3 regions of the Viridibacillus sp. FSL R5-0888 genome follow, and region 2 is predicted to be linked to each of the others. Evidence: riboswitches for the same ligand, from Rfam matches in the RefSeq annotation. Region 2 holds a riboswitch; each other region holds the start of a gene.

Region 1 (7,127 bases), 3.5 Mb from region 2:
GAGGTACTTGTGGATATACAGTACGTGTTAGGATGTCGTGTTCTTCTAATTCACGTAGATGCATTGTGAGCATTCGTTGAGTGATATCCGGAATGAGTTTTTTTAGTTCATTAAATCTAAGTGCATCTCCATGTAATAAGTGATCTAAAATAATAGGTTTCCATTTGCCAACAATCATGTTTAATGCAACAACCATTTGGCATTGACTCGGATTTTTTTGTCCGTTTAACATGCGTAACCTCCCATTAGTATCTTTTTTTATACTATGTTTAATTAATGTGCCTACTTACAATTCGTAACTAGATACATCATAATTGATTTTAGTTAAGAAATATACATTAATTGGAGGATTTAAAATGACTAAAAAAGATTTTGCAACAGCTGTAGAGGAACGTCGTAGCATATATGTAATTAATAATGAAGCCATCGTATCTGATGAACGTATACAAGAAATCGTTGAACATGCAGTAAAACATACACCGTCTTCTTTTAACTCTCAAACAGCACGTGCAGTTGTTTTGTTAGGTGAGCAACATTCAAAATTATGGAGCATTACAACTGAAACTTTACGCCAAGTTGTACCAGCTAATGATTTCGCGCCGACTGAAGAAAAAATGAATATGTTCGGTGCAGGCTATGGTACAGTGCTATTTTTTGAAGACCAATCAATTGTAAAGGGCTTGCAAGAGAAATTCCCTTCATATGCGGATAACTTTCCAATTTGGTCTTTACAATCGTCAGGTATGGTGCAATATGTAGTATGGACTGCACTTGAACAAGAAGGTTTTGGTGCCTCATTACAGCATTACAACCCATTAATTGATGATGAAGTGAAAAGCGAGTGGAATATTCCTTTAGACTGGAAGTTACTAGCTGAAATGCCTTTTGGTAAACCGGTTGTTGCAGCTGGAGAAAAACAATTTTCTCCTGTTGAAGACCGAGTGAAAGTCTTTAAATAAGTTATGGATTTTAAAGCTACTCTTAAGTATGACTTAGGAGCAGCTTTTTTTGTCGTTTATGCGAATCAAGTAATCTATAAGGTTTCTACTCATTTGATTAGAAATTTCTCCTTTGGCGCGATATCTGAAAATCAGTTAATATAGAGTAGTTGTAGTTTAATATGAAAGGAAGTCGATTATGAGTCAAAATCGTAATCAAAATATAGAAGAGATTAGTACAGCGAAGTTGATGTGGCAACTTACTCGTCCACATACATTAACGGCGACATTCGTACCAGTCATTCTTGGGACAGTACTTGCTGTGTTTGATGTAAGAATAGACTTGCGATTATTTGTAGCAATGCTTGTGTGCTGTTTAGCACTACAAATTGCAACAAATTTATTCAATGAATACTATGATTTCAAACGTGGATTAGATACAGCTGATTCTGTAGGGATTGGTGGTGCACTTGTACGTCATGGTACTAAACCTTCTACAGTACTAGCTTTTGCACTATCGTTATATGGAGTTGCTGTTGTACTTGGTATTTTTATTTGTATGAATAGTAGTTGGTGGCTTGTTGCAATAGGTGCGGTAGGAATGGCAATCGGTTATTTATATACCGGTGGACCTTACCCGATTGCATATACACCGTTTGGGGAGTTGTTTGCAGGTCTTAGTATGGGAATTGGATTTGTATTAATTTCATACTTTATACAAGCTGGAACGGTTAGTATGACAAGTCTTTTGGTGTCAATTCCACTTGGGATATTAGTTGGAGGCATTAATATGTCGAACAACATCCGTGACATTAAGGAAGATACAATTGGAGGACGTAAAACATTAGCAATCCTTTTAGGTCGTGAAAAGGCTGTGAATTTACTAGCGCTTTCATTTATCGTGTCATATCTATGGATAATTGTACTTGTTATTATTGGGACGGTTAGTCCATGGTTACTTGTTGTATTAATAAGTATTCCGAAACCAATACAGGCAATTAAGGCCTTTAAAGAAGGCGTAAATGATCCAGCTAAACAGGGGATTGCAATGAAATCCACTGCACTGACGAATACATTCTTTGGATTTTTATTGTCGGTAGGACTAGTTTTAAGTTACTTATCCTAAATTAAAAACTGTCTAACAATCAAATGAGATTGTGGACAGTTTTTTTGTGGCATATTTAGTGCTTTTGTAGTTGATGAGCAAATTTTGTTTCTTTTAGGCGAACCGAGATAATGCAACCAAGCAAAGCACCGCTAACACTTGATACAAGGAAAACGGGCATAAAGAATAGAGCAGTAACTGAAGTGCCCATTAAAATTTTGGCATATGGTACTGCAACAAATGAAGCGAGTATGCCAGTACCAATAGCTTCTCCTACAGCTGCTAGCCATACTTTACCGTAATGTTTGTAGAGCACACCTGCTAAAAAAGCTCCAATCATACTACCGGGAAAGGCGAGTAAGGAACCAGTGCCGGTTATTACTCGGACAAGCCCAGTAAGAAATGCAATAAGAACAGCTGGGCCAGGTCCTAGCATTACAGCAGCTAGAACATTTACAGTATGTTGAACAGGATATGCACGTGCAATACCTGCTGGAAATGATACAAAAACAGATCCGGCAACGGCAATAGCGACAAACATGGCTATAGTCGTTTTGCGTGAAGTCATGAAATTTTCGCCACCTGTTGTAAGACATGAAGTAGTTGTCGTGTGGCTACAAATGGTTCTTCATGTGTTGCGATAGCAGAGATGAGTGAAACGCCATCTGCTCCTGCTCTGATAACAGTTTGACAATTATCTATTGTTATACCACCAATACCAACAATAGGTAGAGAGGGATAAGTAGCAGCTGTTTGTTCAATTAATATTGTACCAGCAGGGGAATTAGCGTCTGACTTAGAGGTAGTAGCGTAGACTGGACCAATGCCTACGTAATCAGCTCCTGCATTTATTGCAGCGGTTACCTCTGTTAATGAATGAGTAGAGACACCTAGAATTTTATCTAGACCAATCTTTTCTCGGATTGCAATTGCGTTAGCGTCATCTTGGCCGACGTGCACACCATCTGCATCTAGAGCGATTGCTAAATTTACATCGTCATTGATAATGAAAGGTACATTATATTTTTTACACAGGGCTTTGCATGCTTTAGCAAAATTTATTTTATCTTCCCCGGTGAGCGCATTTTCTCCTTTTTCTCTGAATTGAAATAAGGTAATGCCACCACGAAGAGCTTCTTCTAAAACAACGATTGGATCGTGTTCTTCGACATTTTGACTCCCCATAATGAAATATAATTGAAGTTGTTCTCTATTCAATGATCATAACTTCCTTTCGGGCCTTTTCTGAAATTTCACGATAGGCCCAATGATTTGTAGGTCCATGGCCAGCACCCAATTGTAGTCCATTCTTTATAGCGGCTTGGATAAAATATTTCGCATCAATTACGGCATCCGAAGCAGTGAAACCTTGTGCCAAACGAGCTGCAATAGCTGCTGAGAATGTACAGCCTGTACCATGTGTATCTTTCGTGTCGATTCTTTCAGAACGCATAATGAATCGTTCGCCTTTTGCTGATAAAAATAAATCCTCTGCATAATCTTTTGTATCGCGGTGCCCACCTTTTAAGACAACGGCTTTAGCGCCCATTGTAATTAGCCGATTTGCAGCATTCTCTACATCACTATCTGAGTGAATCGTTAAACCTGTGAGTACTTCAGCTTCAGGAATATTAGGTGTAATAATGGTTGCAAGTGGTAGTAGCTCAGTTTTCATAGAGTGTACAGCTTCATTTAATAGAAGTGATGCACCACCTTTTGCAATCATGACTGGATCAATGATGAGCATTGGTAGATCATAACTTTTTAATGTTTCAGCTACTCCGTGGATGATTTCTGCTGAAAAAAGCATGCCTGTTTTAATAGCTCCTACTTGAAAGTCATCAAGGACAGCTTTTATTTGGCTGATAACATTGTTAACTGCTACGGCATAAACGTCGTGAACGCCTAGTGTATTTTGTGAAGTCACTGCTGTGATTGCAGATGTACCAAATGCACCAAGTTCTTGAAATGTTTTTAAATCTGCTTGGATACCAGCCCCACCACCACTATCAGAACCTGCAATTGTCATAGCAACACTTGTCATATTTGAATATCCTCTTTTTCTACGATTTTCATATTGTTACGTAAATTTTCTGAAGTAAGAGAATATAAACTGTTAATCATTTCAACTGCAAAAGTGCCTGGAGCAATGGCTGTTTTTGCAGCTCTTTCTCCAACTTGTTTGTAAAATGATAGAGCATTAGCTGTTGCTTGCAAATGATGGCCATCTGAAACAGCAAGAAATGCACCTGTCACCGCGCTAAGCAAGCACCCGGAGCCTGTAATTAGTGGCATTAAGTCATGCCCACCATCAATTTGAATTGTCGTTTGGCCATCGGTTACGGTATCCTCAAACCCAGTGACTGCAACAATACAGTTAAGCCGTTTAGCAACTTGTTTAGCAGTTAGTTGTACATCTATTTGACCTTCACCAGCATCAGCTCCCCTTGATTGCCATTCGATATTACCGAGTGTAGCAAGTTCACCTACATTACAGCGGATAGCCGTAACTTGAACTTCCTTTAAAATGGTTGTCACGGATTTCTTACGAAACACACTAGCACCTACGCCAACTGGGTCAAGAACAACAGGAATACCTTTTTTATTGGCACTTTTACCTGCCTCAATGATGGATAAAACAGTTCCTTGATCAAGTGTACCGATGTTAAGAACTGTACAGTCTGCAAGAGCAGCCATTTCAGCTACTTCCTCGATTCCCTCCGCCATCATAGGAGAAGCACCTAGTGCGAGGAGACCATTAGCTTGGAAATTGGAAACAACGATATTGGCAATATTATGGACTAGCGGTTTTTCGACACGTAACTTTTCAAGAAAAGGTTGTTGACCCATTATTTAGTCAGCTCCTTTTCGTAATGTCCAATTGTCCATTGTTGTTTCGTCCAAGCCATTTCCCAGAAATGCCATTCATAATAACTACTTTTACGGAAATGTTCTTTTAGTTGTTGAATACGTGCAGGGGGTAAGTCTTTGGCAAGGTCATTCATGCGATTAATTTGTTCTTCTACTAATTCTCCGAACCACTCAGAGCCATATGTTTGAATCCATTTATCATAAATAGGGTGATTAGGTTTTGAATCTTTTAGGCGTTCGCCAATTTCATAGTAAAGCCAGTAGCAAGGAAGTATTGCAGCGAGAGTATCAGCTAAATCACCATTGTTTGTAGCGCGATACATATGAGATACATATTCATATGCTGTCGGTGCGGGCTCAAATGCAGCAAGCTCTTCATCTGTAATTTCTAACATAGTAAAAAATTGCTCATGAAGTGACAATTCAGCAATACATGTTGATTCAGCATGTTTGGCAAAACGTTGTGTAGTATGTAAATCATTTGCCTTTACTGCTCCTAGTGCTTGCACCTTTGCAAAGTGGGTTAAATAATAAGCATCTTGTTGTACGTAATATTGGAAAATGTCGAGTGGTAAAGTACCTGCTGCTAATGATTTTACAAACGGATGTTGAAAGCTACCTTCCCATAAATCATTACACTCTTGTCTTACTTCTTCACAAAATGTCATCTTTATGCACCCCAAATTCATTTGTTTTTGAAAACAAAAAGCCGCCCCTGATCTGTGTCAGTAGGCGGCGAGCAATCATTTTCAATAAAACAAAATAGACTGATAGCGCCACTTCCCTCCGCTGGTATGAGCCAGATCAGGTTCCAAGGGTCCGCAACACTCTGCGTCTCAGCCAATTATATGACTCCCCTAGTGGTTAAAAAGCGATTTAGTTTTCAACATCAATATAACATAAATAATGGAATTAGCAAGGTGTAATTAAGCAAAGTAAATAGATTGTAATAAATGGCATTAAGCCATAGATATGAGCTGATTTCTATGTTAAGATACAAATTATCTGAATTTTATAGTGGGAAGCAAGGTGTTTAGATGGGCACAACGGCAACAGTGAAAGGGCCTGAAGTGAAATTAAATTTATTTCATTTAACTTGGCCGATTTTTTTAGAAGTATTTTTATTTATGTTGATGGGGCTTGCTGATACATTTATGCTGAGCGCATTGTCTGATGATGCAGTATCAGGAGTAGGAGCAGCCAATCAATATATTCATATAGCAATTTTAGTTTTAGAAGTAATAGGAAACGGGGCATCGATTGTTGTTGCTCAATATTTAGGGTCTAAGCGTTATTTGGAAGCAGCCAAAATTTCAGCACTAGCCGTTTCCTTGAATTTAGTTATTGGTTTAATAATGAGCGTCGCTTTCGTGATTTTCTCGAAAAATATTATGATTGCAATGAATTTACAAGGTGATGTGCTTGAGTATGCTAGTAAATATTTATTCATTGTTGGGGGAGCTATTTTCCTACAAGCAATCATCAACTCGTTAGCAGCGATCATTCGTGTGCATGGTTGGACGAAACAGACTATGTATGTATCACTTGGAATGAATATTTTTCATGTAATAGGGAACTATGTTTTGATCTTCGGTAAATTTGGCTTCCCTGAACTAGGGGTGCAAGGTGCGGCAATTTCATCAGTCGTCAGTCGTGTTTTGGCTCTACTAGTATTCTTCTGGCTATTGTACCAAGCACTAGAGGTACGTATTAAATTTCAATACTACGTGTCATTATCAAAAGAATATATCGGTAAGATTTTGCAAATTGGACTTCCATCTGCATTTGAGCAAGTGATGTACCAAGGTTGTCAAATTGTCTTTTTATACTACGTGACGTATTTAGGTGCAGAATCACTAGCAGCTCGGCAATACGCTTATAATATTTCAATGTTCACCTATTTATTTGCCATAGCGATTGGAACAGGAACTGCGATTATGGTTGGTCGATACGTTGGTGCCAATGAAAAGGATGTAGCGTATAAACAATTGTGGGTTAGTCTGAAATGGGCGATTATATTTACTTTAGTGATGGTCACAGTGGTGGTTATTTTCCGCTATCCACTAATGCGTCTCTTTACTGATAATCCAGAAGTTATAAAAATTGGTGCGGCAGTGTTAGTGTGTAGTATTTTATTAGAAACAGGACGTACATTTAATATTACGATTATCAATTCATTGCGTGCTTCAGGTGATGCTAAATATCCATTAGTC
Region 2 (7,127 bases):
CGGCTTAGTTGCGGGTTTAATCGTCCCAGCAGCATTTACTTTTTTAGCAAATGAAACTGAACAAGAAAAACGTGGTAAGAGTAGTGCTATATCAGGAGCATTTGTAGGTATTGCTGCCATTACTGGCCCTGCATTTAGTGGTATTTTAGCTAGTCGGACAAGCGTGCCATTTGTTTTTAACATTACTGCTGCATGCATGCTAGTGCTCGCTTTTCTATCCATCTTTATCTTAAAATCAACTCAAGTAAAAAAAGATTCATCGACTAGTACCCACGTTCCTATTCGGGCGTTCTTCAAAAATGCAGGCACACTTAAAGCCTTTATAGGCGCATTTTTCCTTATGTTTTCTCAAGGAGCTATCGCTTATTTATTACCTTTAAAGGTACAAGAATTAGGTTTTGATTCACGTTTGAGCGGAACTTTAATGAGTACATTTGGCATTGTTGCTGTTCTTGTATTCTTACTACCGACTAATAGAATTTTCGATAGAGTCAAGCCGATCAAAACATTAGCACTTGGTATTAGCTTGATGGGATTAAGCCAACTATTAATTAGCCAGGCAGATTCAAATACATTACTTTATATTGCAATGGCTTGTTATGGCTTTGGGTTTGCCTTCTTATTCCCTTCATTAAATTCGTTACTGATTGATTCGACAACAGTTGAAGTTCGAGGCAAGGCTTATGGTTACTTCTATGCGTTCTTCTCATTAGGAGTAGTTGCGGGATCTTCCCTTTTAGGTTGGTTGTCACTTGGAATCACAGGCGGCTTTATTTTTACAGGAATCCTATTACTGTGCTTTGCTGGTGTTACATTATTAGATCGGAAAACTGCTTTAGCTTGAGATTCAGCCAGAGATTTAAATATCTCTGGCTTTTTTTGTGGAAATTATTGCTGAATTTCTTATTAATCTCAATATCAAAAAACTCCCCTTTGCCCAAAGACAAAGAGGAGTTTATTTTGATTAAGTCAAACTTTTAGAAATGGACTTGAATACTTCAACCGGTAAAATTTCTGTGTATTTTCATATAGCTTAGTAGAAACTTCTTCAAATGGCAGCTGTTTAATCGAAGCAAGCTTCTCAATAGATGCTCTTATCATGATTGGGTGTGTCATCTTACCAGAGAAAGTCCCTTCAAACGGCCAGGGTCCATCTGTTTCTACCATCATTTGCTCTAATGGATAATGCTTTACGAGCTGCTGAATTTCCTTTTCATACAATACATCAGGTGTTATGGAGATAAAATATCCATTTTTAATCATCCGTTTGACTACTTGTGTATCCCCTTTAAACCAATGAAAATGTGCAGCAGTTACATTATATTTTTCTAATAAACCATAAACTATGTGCGCATCTTCATATACAGCATGCAAAATAATCGGCTTATCCATTTCTGCTGCAAGTGCTATGAACTTTTCTAGTAAGTCGATATATGGTTGATATAGGAGTTCTTTTTCTTGCTTTAAATAATAAGGAAGCCCTACTTCACCAATTGCAACCATTTCATCGTGATGCGCTCTTATCCATTCAAATAATTGAGCTTGCTCACTTTCTCCCAACATTACTTGTTCAGGGTGAAAGCCAAATGCAGGTAGAATGCGCTTATCATTTTGAGCTAATTTTAAATTGACCTTACTTGATGATAAGTCAGTAGATACTGCTATTAGGTGTGTCACATTAAATTGAGCCATTTCTTTTAAAATTATCTTTCGTTGTTCTTCATTGTATTGATCAAAATGGATATGAGCATCGATTATCAGCTTCACTCACCTACCTCAATTTCATCCTTCAACATATTAAAAAGTTTCTGTTTGAGTTGGAAGAATTCATTTGTATTTAAGAGACTTTCCTCTCTCGGTCTTGCAAAGGGAACTTTTATCTCTTCTTTTATAGTGGCTGGGCGCTTCGTTAGTATATAAATTCTATCTGCTAAAAAGATTGCCTCTTCAATGCTATGCGTGACGAATAGCACTGACTTTCGATTTTCTTCCCATACTGATAGAAGCCATTTTTGCATTTCAATTCTAGTAAATTCATCTAACGCTGAAAATGGCTCATCTAGGCATAATAAATTTTGTTTACTGAGTAACGCTCTTATAAAAGCTACGCGTTGCTTCATACCACCTGATAATTCAATTGGGAAGGATTTCTTAAATTCTCGTAACCCTACTTTTTCTAGCCATTCACTAGCTTCTTCATAATTTGGTTTACCTGATAATTCTTGCATCAGTACGACATTTTCAATGACGGTTCTCCATGGGAAAAGAGATGGTTGCTGAGGCATATAGCCGATTAAGCCTTTTTGTCCATGAATGATTTTGTCATTCAAAGAAATAGTTCCTTCATCTGGCGTAGCCATTCCACCTATTAAATTGAAAATGGTGCTCTTCCCACTCCCTGAAGGCCCCAGTAATGCAACAAATTCTCCTTCTTCTACATGTATAGAAATATCATGCAAAACCTGTGTTGTACCAAAAGACTTTTCGATATGATCCATTTTAAGTAACATTGTATTCACCTCTCCAGTTTGCCTTTAATTACTAATCTTTCAACCACACGTAGCAAACCAAATACGATGACACTTAATAGCATGATGGTGAAAATAGCTACAAACACACGATCTGTACGGAACGAGGATTGAGATAATGTCATGTATACGCCAATCCCTTTTTTTGCACCTAGCCATTCCGAAATGACTGCCCCCATGACACTATAAGTCGCAGAGATTTTCAATCCCGAAAATAAGGATGGAAGTGAATGTGGCAATTCTAGTTTCCAAAATAATTGGCTTTTCGATGCTCCCGCCATTTCCATATAGTACTTGAGCTCAGGAGCGGTATTTTTAAAGCCATCTAATGCAGCTACAACGATTGGGAAAAAGCAGACTAAACCTATAATGATTAGTTTTGGTAATAATCCAAAGCCAAACCAAATAATTAACAGCGGTGCTAAAACAATGATTGGAATATTTTGAGATAGAATTAGTAACGGATAAACAAGTTTCTGAACTTTCGGCATCATATGTAGGGAGACCGCTATGATAAACCCAACTAAGCTTCCAATTGTAAGTCCTAATATTGCTAACTGAGTTGTTGATAAAATATCGGTTGAAAAAGTAGGAATTGCTTTAATCGCTTCTGAAAAAATAGCTGTAGGTGCAGGTAATAACCAACCCGGTACTTCTTTTAATTGAACAATCAATTCCCAACTACATAAAATGAAAAGGAGCAAAAAAATCGCTCCTCCTTTTTCACGTATCCATTTCATTATCTGTATTTCTCCGTTAATGTACCTAGTTCGATACCAGATGGTTGGTAAAGCATTTTCACTTGAGTGATGACGTTAACGCTACCTAGTTCAATCATCTTTTCATTCATCACACGAATGATGTCTAGCAGTTCAGAAAGTTCACCTTCCATTGTTGTTTCAAGCGGATGCACTTCATAGTTCACACCAGCATCGTCGATAATTTTGATAGCTGCATCTACAAAAGGAATAACATCCTCGTATGTTTTTGTTTTTGGAATGATTTGTACACTGATTAATGAGTTAGCCATTTATTTCTCCTCCTTATTGTGGTAAAAATTCGTTTGTGAACGCATTTTCAGGTTCGAATTTACCTTCTAATACGTTATTTTCACTCATCCAATTTGCATAGTTTTCCCAAACTTCAAGTTTCTGCTCTCCCCATTGTTTTGCATCATCTTGATATTTGTCAGCTAGCCATTGTTGGCTTTTCTTAACTAACTCTGCATCTAATTCTGGGGCAGCTTTTAGTAAAATATCTGCAGCAGTTTCTGGATCTTTTATAGCGAATTCATATCCTTGTGAAGTTGCTTTAGTAAATGCCTTCACTGTATCTGGATTACTTTGGATCATTTTTTCGTTAGTTGTAAGAACTGGAGTATAGTAATCTAGTTTGTCACTATAGTCTGTTAAATAGAGCATATTTATTTTTTCTCCACGCAGTTCCGCTTCGACACCTGTCCATGCATAGTAAATCCATGCAAAATCTACATCTTTTTTGACCATTGTAAAGAAGTCTGCATCTCCAGCGTTGATAATGTCTAGCTTCTTACTATCTGCATTCTCGATTTTCATAAGAGAATCAAGTACAGCTTTTTCGATTGGAGAACCCCAACCACCATAAGTCTTACCTTCGAAATCTTTTGGTGATCTAATATTTTTATCTATTGGGGAAGCAAAGCCCGATGTATTGTGTTGAATAATAGCTGCAATTGAGACTAGTGGAACTCCTTGGACTCTTGCTTGCGTAATCGATTCTTGCGCTGTAATACCGAATTCGGCTTTTCCTGAAGCGACTAGTTGATCTGCTCCTGTTTCACCTGGTTGAATGATTTCTACATCCAAGCCTTGATCTTTAAAAAAACCTTTTTCTTTTGCTACATACAAACCAGAATGATTTGTATTTGGTGTCCAATCTAAAACGACAGTTACTTTTGTTAATTCGTTTTTTGAGTCGTTGTCACTTCCTTTTGACTCATTTGATTGGCAACCTACTAAAGCGAATAATGCTACAAGGAGCAGCATACATTTTTTCATTTCCCTTGCCTCCATCTATATTATTTTGACAAGTTCCATGCAAAAAGAAAAACGCCCGGAACTATTCCGGACGTTAACATACACTCTAAAATTCAATGATACTCGAGATTTTAGCTGATGTTCCCTCCGCTGGTGTTAACCAGATCAGGTTCTAAGGGTCAGCATCTATCGGATACATTCTCAGCTGGCAACACCAGCCCCCCCACATTCTTGCACATATGAACTTTTCTCATCTATTATATCAAAAAAACAAAAGATTCCAATATTTATTTGGAAACGATTGTTTTTGGGTTTTGGAATTTGGTGGTTTCTCTTGGGATTGTTGTGTGTAGTTGGTGGTTTGTTGCTCTGTCTTGGGCGTTTATTGCGCTAACTCTGATGTTTGTTGCACTAACTCTGGTGTTTGTTGCGCTAACTCCAGTGTTTGTTATTTAGCAGAATATTCACGTCCTAAGTACTCTCTAATTGCTAACTACAATTTTATTAATAGATTATTTCGTTGGCAAATCTGCACCGAAAATCGAAACAGTTTGGCGATCTGGAACGAATCCATGTCCATTCCATTTTAATATTGTTTCTACATAACCCAAACCATCTGCATGGTATCTACCTGCGATTTTTTGGTACGCCAAAAATTCATAGTTGCCGTCCCTTGCGTAATCTATAGGATAGAATCCGCTAATTGGATCGACCCACCCTTGTATCGGTTCTTTAAGTGTACCGTCTGTATTATAAATTTCAGATAAGTATACTTTTCCTTTATATGTTAAATCTAAGATATATTTTTTCGCTGGATAGGAGCTAGTTACACTTGCTTTGTAATTATCGAGATAATTAACTTCATATTTTGAAAGTTCATTGTATGCTTCTGAGTCAAATACTTGGCGCATTTCCCCATTCACATATGTAAATATATATGCGAATATAATGCCGCCACTACCCCCTGAATCAATGACAACTAAAATGTCATCTACATGATTTCCTGTGTAATCCCCAAGCGATATAGTGGGGTTATAACCTGCATTTTCTTTTAACGGGATTTGTTCATAAAAATTCGTTCTTTCATTAAAAACAACTAAAGTAATGTTCTTTAAATACGGACTTCCTTCGGTTTTCTCACCAGTTAGAAGAATTGTATCAATTAAGCCATCTCCTGTGACATCACCTCTTTTTTTAACGATGACGGTTTGAGCGACCACTTGATGTTGCTTCAACTGATTTAAAATTTGTCTTCTTTTTTCTAGTAGGGTTTCTTTAGATGGATATGGTGAATTAAATGACAACGTTTTATCAATTGATGTAAGTGCCTGATCTAAATCTCCCGACTTCATCTGAGCATCTGATAAATAGTACCAATAAAAGGGATAATCATTATTCTTTAATAGATTCTTATAGTATGCTTCTACTTTTTTGAAATAATATGGGTAAACATCTTTTGCCTTTACAAATCCCTTACCATTAAAACGATAGACAGCTATTTTATAGGCCTCACCCGTATCATGAACCCAGAGAGCTAGCTCATATTTACCATCCGAACCTTCCGTACTTGGCATATCCTCTACTTGCAATTTACTATAGACCATATTATTAGTTGGTATATGGACAATACCTTTATTTGTCCATTGCAGTAGGTCTAACTTCGACCAAATACTACCTATTTGCCAACCCACAATTAAAGTATTAATACTATTATTTACTAATGGCACTGCTATTAAATTCGTTATTCCATATCCGCTTCCTTTAATGTCTGCTATCGGAACCCATTCATTATGTTGTTTCTTTAATATCTTAATATAATTTCGACCTTGATAATTGTAGGCTCCGATTAATTCTTCAATATGATCTCCATCTATATCTGCTAGCAGTATCGCCGGCTTTTTTTCAGGTTGATGCAATTCTAAAATGGTTGCCGTTGAAGGTAAAAACCTCATCAGTATATCTGCATATTCTTTCAATATCTCCCCACCTTTCAATCAATTATATGCATGCTTCTTTTAGATAATTTGCATCTTTATTGCACTTCTAAAGCGTTTTCACCTCTGAGGCATAATAATATCCCCTGACTCAATTGAATCAGGGGATGCTTTATAGTCGTATTAATATATGTGAAATCTATGTGTGCATGACTATCCTCGTTCTATTTTTATTACCAGCGGTTTCCGCGTTGAATTGGATGCCATGGATGCCACGGGTTCCATGGATTCCATTGTTGCCACGGAAACCAAGGTTGCCATGGATTCCATTGTTGCCAATGATGTCCCGGATGCCAGTTTTGACCGTGGTGCCAGTCGTTTCCTTGGTGCCACATGTTACCTTGGTTCCATTGCTGCCCACGCCAAAAATTTGAACTTTCGTTTTGCCACTGTCCTCCTTGAAAAGGTTGAACCATTCAATTTCACTCCTTTTTCTTTTCATTCTTTGTAAGATATGTATAAGGACACAAAATGGTCCGAAATAGTGATTAAAAAAAAGAGTTTCCTCTTTATTTTTGACTTTTTTAAAATTTTCAAAAAGATGTTATCACTCCAGCAAGATCAATTTTCAGAAAGATGCTAAAAACCCC
Region 3 (7,127 bases), 3.2 Mb from region 2:
AAGCAAGTCATGTCAATCATTTATGACTATGTGAAAGCAGGAAAAGCCGTTACACATAACGAATGGAATATGATTGAAGAAGCGATAAAAGCTGAAGGCTGTGATCGTATTATTTTAGGATGTACAGAGCTCTCAATTGTAAATCGTGAGCTTGCTCTTGATGATTCTTATATTGATTCGTTACTTGTACTTGCTGATTGTGCTATTGTTAGTTGTGGATATGAATTACTAGATTAGAGCGCAAAAACCTGTCCTTCATCTCAATTAAAGGGCAGGTTTTTATATAAAAACTATATTTCACATTACATATATGTGAATGGGAGAAGGTGGAACAGCAATGTCTTTTTTAACTTTATTAAACGAAGATTTACAAAAAAAATGGACTTTTGAACATACAATGCCAATCCAAGATGAAATGATTCCCGCATTACTTGAGGGCAAAGACGTCGTAGCAGAATCTCCGACAGGAACGGGTAAAACACTTGCGTATCTTTTACCAATTTTACAATCAGTTGACGGTACTAAAAAAGCAACACAAGCATTAATTATCGCTCCATCACAAGAGTTATGTATGCAAATTGTTGAAGTTATCCGTACGTGGGTTGCAGGAACGAACATTACAGTCGTTCCATTAATAGGTGGCGCGAATCCACAACGTCAAATTGATAAACTAAAGAAAAAACCAACAATCGTTGTCGGCACACCTGGACGTCTAAACGAATTAGTAAAAGCAAAAAAACTAAAGCTTCATGAACTAACGAAAATTGTCCTTGATGAAGGGGACCAACTTCTTAGTCGTGACTATCGCGTATTAGTAAAATCATTTATCGATGGAGCAAGTCATGGTCGCCAAGTAGCTGTTGTTTCTGCAACAATTACTGAGGAAATCGAGCTAGTCGCTGCACGTATGATGAATGAGCCTGTACGCTTCAAAGTTAGCTTAGATGAAATGCCAAACCAAGGAAAGGTAACGCATTCATTTATGAAAATCGAAGAGAGAAATAAAACAGAAATGTTACGTAAGCTTTCAAATGTAGAAGGTTTACGTGGTTTAGCATTTGTAAATAATTTAGATCAATTATTGATGAAAGAAACAAAATTATCATACCGTGCTGCACCAATTGTTGTTTTACACTCAGAAATGAAAAAAGAAGAGCGTAAAAAGGCACTAGATTCGTTCCGTAAAGGCGAAGCACGTATTTTAATTGCGACAGATGTAGCTGCACGTGGATTAGATATTGAAGGTCTAACACATGTAATACATGTAGATGTACCACATACAATGGAGCAATACTTACATCGTTCAGGCCGTACAGGACGCGCAGGAGCAGATGGTGAAGTATTAACATTACTTGCACACCATGAAGAGCATACGTATCGTAAATGGACTCGTGAGCTGCCATCAAAACCCGTTGAAAAAACGTGGACAGCTGGAAAATTAATCGAAGGAACAACAAAACCTACTGTGAAAAGGGGCAAATAAGAATGACATTCCAGGAGAAATTAGCACAATTTGCTGAGCTTGCTGTAAAAGTAGGCGTTAATATTCAAAAAGGTCAAACACTTCTAATTAACACAACTACAGATACAATTGAGTTTACACGTTTAGTTGTAAAAGAAGCATATGCAGCAGGAGCAGGTCGCGTTACTGTCAATTTTTCTGATGGAGAGATTGACCGCGCTTTTTTTGATAATGCTCCTGAGGATGAATTTGCAAAATACCCCCGTTGGATTAGTGAACAGCGTGACGAACTAATCGAACGAAAAGGTGCCTTATTATGGATTGATGCCGCAGATCCAGATTTACTATCAGGTGTCCCTGTGTCTAAGTTATCTGCACAACAAAAAGCAGCGGGTAAAGCATTAGCGAATTACCGTAATGCTGTTATGAACGATAAAGTTGCATGGGCAATCATTGCTGTTCCGTCGAAGCAATGGGCAGCGAAAGTATTCCCAAATTTAGAAGCTGACAAACAAGTGGAAGCCTTATGGGAAGCGATTTTCAAAACAGTTCGTATTGGCGAAGGAAATGCAGTTGAAAACTGGCAAGGTCATTTAGAAAACCTAGATACTCGTGCGGCTATACTGAATGCTAAACGCTTTGTAAAACTTCACTACACAGCTCCAGGAACTGATTTGACAATCGAATTGCCTGACAAACATATTTGGCAAACTGGTGCTAGTAAAACACCAGAGAATACTTCATTTGTGGCTAATATGCCGACGGAAGAAGTATATACAATGCCATCAAAATATGGAGTAGACGGATTTGTATCAAATACAAAACCTCTTGTCTTCCAAGGCAATATCATTGATGATTTCAAATTAACGTTTGAAAATGGTAAAATCGTCAAAGCTGAAGCTGGCGTGGGCAATGATTTATTACAAGAATTGATCAAAGCTGATGAAGGTTCAAAATACCTTGGTGAAGTAGCATTAGTGCCACATGAATCACCAATTTCTGCATCAAATATTCTTTACTACAACACATTATTTGATGAAAATGCTTCTAATCACTTAGCTATCGGTGAAGCATATCCAACGTGCTATGAAGATGGTAGTGAGTTATCTCCCGAACAACTAGAAGAGCACGGTATTAATACTTCTATTACACATGAGGATTTCATGATTGGTAGTGCCGACATGAATATTGACGGTGTTTTAGAAGATGGTACAATAGAACCGATCTTCCGTAATGGTAGTTGGGCATTTTAATTAATTGAGTAAAACTGGTACGTCTCCTTGGAGGGCGTTCCAGTTTTTTTATTGTTATAGAAGAATATAACTGGGTGATGTTTAGCTTTTATTTGGAATGAAAAGGACGTGAATATTCTGCTGAATTACAAACAGATGACTTAGTGCAACAAATCCTAAAGTTAAAGCAACAATCACAATTCCATAAAAAAACCCCTATGCATGGATTTATCCGCATAGGAGTAATTAATACTATGGTTTATATCTTGTTGTGGGTGCTTGTTTTGCTTTTGATTTTGCTTTACGAGAATCAATAACTTTAATAACGATTGGATAAACAATTGGTGCTAATTTAATTGCAGTTTTTACTACGTTTCTTACCTTCATTTAGTCGCACTCCATTTCTTATAAGCTAATAATAATTTATTCCCATTGATGCTTCATCTTAAACGCGTAGTACACGAACACCTTGGATGATATTCCAAATGATTACTGCTACAGATATTAGAATTTCTAAAATGATAAACGAGATAATTAAAATTGGCCCTGTACTTATAAAATTATCAGAACCACTGCCATAAAATCCAAACACGACAAAGAAAATAATGAAACCGATAATGGATGGGATAATGAGTAAAAGATGTGATATGAATGCTCGTTTCGCATGGTTTTTTACATTCGAATCAGCACTGACAAAATAAACAATCACTGGCAAAATAAATCCGGCAAAAAATATACTAAAGTAACACAATGCAGACAATACTCGATTGTTATCCAGCCCAAGCACCTCCAGTCATATTATTATCTACGCTACAAAGCCCAAAAAGATTCAACTCAATGCATGTACTTTTATTATATCTGCGTAACGGTATACAGATGAAATACTGACATATTCAGTGGGACCATGCCAATCTGCTCCAGTCGGTCCGAATTCGATGGCTCCTACACCATCTGCAGCATAAAATCGAGTATCAGCAGATCCATGTTGTCCAAATAGCATGTCCTGTTTGTCGCAAACTGTTGTCATTGTTTTTATTAATGATAAAACAAATGGATCATCAGCATCTGTTTTAACTGCAGGAGCAATACTGTGAATAATTATTTCAGCTGATATTTTTTCATCATCGAGAATTTTTTGAATTTCATTTAGAATATCTTCTGCTGATTGTCCTCGGACGTATCGAATATAATAGCGTACATTGCACTGATCTGGGACGACATTAAAACGTTCACCTGCTTGTATTGTTGCCAAATTAATTGATGGAGAATCATAAAATACATTACGAGCATTTGTTATTGGTGATTCTAACAGTTTGAGTGGAATTGCAGGGCTTGTAAAACGGCATTTAACCCCTCCCAAGGAAGACTACCATGTGATGCTTTACCTTTAAATTGAAGTTCGAATTGAAGAATGCCTTTTGCTTGTAAACCAATCTGCATTTGTGTAGGTACACCACAAATTGGCCATTGTAGCCATTACGAGCAAGCGTACCAGAGGTATTTTCACCGCCAATTTCTTCGTCTGTCACCAGATGAAGTTGAAGGCGTCTAGGCAGCTTGTCAGCTGATTAGATAACTCTACAAAGCTGAACATCATCGCCGCAACTCCGGCTTTCATTTCAGCAGCTCCACGTCCGTATAAAAGATCACCATCTACAAAGGGGGTATATTGTTCAATTGCTGCTGGGACGACATCAACATGGCCGTTCCAGATAAGACAATCTGCACCTTGTCCAATTTCAGCTGTTAAAATATCAAATCCATTATTTTGATGTAGGTTAACATCTATACCTTGTTTCTCAAGCCAATTAGCACAAAATTGTAATGCTTCATTTGCGCCAGTAGGAGTATCACTTTTATATATGATTAGCTTTTTAAGTAAACTAATCATCTAATTGTAATCACTTCAATTAAATTCCATTTTGTTTATTATATACGTTTTGAAAGAAATCTCTCATTCATTTCAGAGTAATCTATTGAAATAAAAGAATTGTTTGAGTACAATAGGGGTGTTCTACAATTACAATTAAATGATGTATTTACCACAAGGGGAGCCGAAATGGTCGGCTGAGAGTGAACCCAAAGTTCTAACCCTTTGAACCTGTAAGTTAATGCTTGCGTAGGAATGTGGATAGAAACCGACATATAACCGATGTCAGGACCTGTCCTGATGTCGTTTTTTTGTTGCCAAAAGTTTTACTATCTAGAGCCCATTTACAAATGGGATACGTTTAGGTCTTGTGTGTTCTACATCAGAACTACGGGAGGATATTTATTTTGAACAAAAAGAGATTGTTGTTTTTAATCGAGATTGCAATTTTTTCTGCAATCGGCTTAATTTTGGATCAGTTATCATTTAAGCTATGGGCTCAAGGTGGTTCTATTAGTCTTGTTATGGTACCAATTGTATTAATGGCATTCCGATGGGGTGTATCGGGTGGTTTAATTACCGGGTTTTTAATTGGTTTATTGCAAGTGGCGATGGGTGCTTCAATTTTCACACCTGTTCAGGGATTTATCGATTACTTTATAGCATTTACTGTAGTCGGTCTAGCTGGTGTTGTGAGACATCTAGTTTTTGCAGCGAGTAAGCAATTAAACAAAAAAGCAATGACTTTGTATATTGTGCTCGGTACAACTCTAGGTGGTTTATTGAGGTATATTGCTCATACTACAGCAGGGATTGTCTTCTTTAGCGAATATGCAGGTGACCAAAATGTTTATTTGTATTCTATAATTTATAATGGTACGTATATGTTGCCAGCTACTATACTAACAGCGGTTGTAGCTGTACTTTTATTTACTTCAGCACCGCGATTATTACAACAAAAAAATTAAAAAAAAAGAGGATTCCTTATAGATGGAGTCCTCTTTTAGTACTTTCAGTTATGTAATTTCATATGTTAAACATAAGAACTAAATAAAATTATTCTAAATATATAGACATTTGAAATAGCTATATACGCGATTTTCATGTTCTTCATTTTGCGAAAAAAGTGTTATAGTAGAGAGTAGACATATGAGAAGAAGGGATCGTATAAAATGATAGCTATAACTCAAGAGGATATTGCAGGATTGAAAAAAGCTGGACGTGTGATGGCCCAAATCCGTGAAGCGATGAAGGCAGCAACAAAACCAGGAATTACAACTAAAGAATTAGATGAAATTGGTGGCCGTTTATTTGAAGAAAATGGAGCCGTTTCAGGACCTAAAAGTGAATATGATTTTCCAGGATATACATGCATAAGTGTGAACGAACAAGTTGCACACGGCATTCCAGGGAACCTTACTCTAAAAGAGGGAGACCTTATTAATATTGACGTTTCAGGTCATGTTAATGGCTATTTTGCAGATACTGGCGTGTCATTTGTTGTAGGTGAAGGATCTTACCCAGAAATCGATAAACTTTGTCAAGTTGCAGAAAGCGCATTTGATCGTGCGATGACGAAAGTAAAACCAGGTGCACGTTTAAACCAAATTGGTAAAGCGGTCGAACGTGAAGCGAAGGCAAACGGTTTAGCAGTTATTATGAACTTAACAGGTCATGGCATTGGCCGTTCACTTCATGAAGATCCACAACATGTATTAAATTATTTTGATGCATGGGATCGCACCATTTTAAAAGAAGGTATGGTTTTAGCTGTTGAACCGTTCATCTCTCAAAAAGCAGAACATATCGTTGAAGCAGGTGATGGTTGGACATTTATAACGCCTGACAAATCACTAGTTGCTCAATATGAACATACAATCATCGTAACAGATGGTGAACCTATTATTACAACTAAATTAGACTAAAATAATGAAAAAGCCTCCCTTGAATTTTCTTCAAGGGAGGCTTTTTGTTTTCTACAGTTATTTAGAAGGCTTTTGTTTTTTTATAAATAAGATTCCTGCCAATAAGACGCCACTTAAAAAAAGTGCTGCGGTCGTTACTAGTAATTCCTCAAAGCCATTTTTTATCGCAATCCCTATATAAGCCCAAATGAAGACGATAGGAAAATAAATATCATAATGGTGGAAACGAATATGAAGTGCAATAGCGGTACCTAGAGTAAGCATAATAACAGCCCACAAAGGATTACTTAAACCTAAGCCATTCCAATGATTAGACGTTAAAACGAAAGAGATATTTGTTATTGTTGCTACGCAAATCCAAGCAAAGTAAATGGAAATGGGTATGGCCTTTGACCATGTTTGTTCATCATTACTATATGAGAAATATAGAAGTGCTAAACAAGATAATAATAGTAGCATTACAACAACAGTAAGTTGGAAGTAATTATAATGCCACAGGAAAATCCACAAAACATTAAGTAGTGAACTGGCTGTAAATAACAATGTTTGTTGAATAGAAATCGTGTTCTTTATCTGATGATTGAACCAATGTTTATAAATCCAGTAAGCTAAAGTTATGTATATAAAGCCCCAAATAG

What was found. A riboswitch is a leader RNA that binds a small molecule or an ion and turns the genes downstream of it on or off. The one in region 2 is predicted to bind thiamine pyrophosphate.
Region 1: another riboswitch for thiamine pyrophosphate. It lies ahead of tenA (thiaminase II); the one in region 2 lies ahead of MKY02_RS18710 (ABC transporter substrate-binding protein).
Region 3: another riboswitch for thiamine pyrophosphate. It lies ahead of thiT (energy-coupled thiamine transporter ThiT); the one in region 2 lies ahead of MKY02_RS18710 (ABC transporter substrate-binding protein).

The regions. Positions count from the first base shown of each region.
Region 1 covers NZ_JBBPAU010000001.1:197,870-204,996, forward strand. Annotated here, with positions in the region: gene MKY02_RS01055 (winged helix-turn-helix transcriptional regulator) at 1-232, opposite strand, end outside; gene MKY02_RS01060 (nitroreductase family protein) at 357-959, shown strand; gene MKY02_RS01065 (1,4-dihydroxy-2-naphthoate polyprenyltransferase) at 1,138-2,064, shown strand; gene thiW (energy coupling factor transporter S component ThiW) at 2,120-2,611, opposite strand; gene thiE (thiamine phosphate synthase) at 2,608-3,261, opposite strand; gene thiD (bifunctional hydroxymethylpyrimidine kinase/phosphomethylpyrimidine kinase) at 3,254-4,087, opposite strand; gene thiM (hydroxyethylthiazole kinase) at 4,084-4,893, opposite strand; gene tenA (thiaminase II) at 4,893-5,582, opposite strand; TPP riboswitch at 5,679-5,783, opposite strand; gene MKY02_RS01095 (MATE family efflux transporter) at 5,952-7,127, shown strand, end outside.
Region 2 covers NZ_JBBPAU010000001.1:3,745,334-3,752,460, forward strand. Annotated here, with positions in the region: gene MKY02_RS18685 (MFS transporter) at 1-844, shown strand, start outside; gene MKY02_RS18690 (TatD family hydrolase) at 970-1,767, opposite strand; gene MKY02_RS18695 (ABC transporter ATP-binding protein) at 1,764-2,510, opposite strand; gene MKY02_RS18700 (ABC transporter permease) at 2,516-3,268, opposite strand; gene MKY02_RS18705 (thiamine-binding protein) at 3,268-3,558, opposite strand; gene MKY02_RS18710 (ABC transporter substrate-binding protein) at 3,572-4,564, opposite strand; TPP riboswitch at 4,669-4,778, opposite strand; gene MKY02_RS18715 (hypothetical protein) at 5,056-6,519, opposite strand; gene MKY02_RS18720 (hypothetical protein) at 6,683-6,988, shown strand.
Region 3 covers NZ_JBBPAU010000001.1:546,816-553,942, forward strand. Annotated here, with positions in the region: gene MKY02_RS02650 (aspartate/glutamate racemase family protein) at 1-237, shown strand, start outside; gene MKY02_RS02655 (DEAD/DEAH box helicase) at 338-1,483, shown strand; gene MKY02_RS02660 (aminopeptidase) at 1,486-2,715, shown strand; gene MKY02_RS02665 (hypothetical protein) at 2,947-3,081, opposite strand; gene MKY02_RS02670 (hypothetical protein) at 3,140-3,403, opposite strand; gene MKY02_RS02675 (M20/M25/M40 family metallo-hydrolase) at 3,524-4,054, opposite strand; gene MKY02_RS02680 (peptidase dimerization domain-containing protein) at 4,000-4,134, opposite strand; gene MKY02_RS02685 (M20/M25/M40 family metallo-hydrolase) at 4,220-4,585, opposite strand; TPP riboswitch at 4,732-4,837, shown strand; gene thiT (energy-coupled thiamine transporter ThiT) at 4,972-5,532, shown strand; gene map (type I methionyl aminopeptidase) at 5,737-6,489, shown strand; gene MKY02_RS02700 (tryptophan-rich sensory protein) at 6,547-7,127, opposite strand, start outside.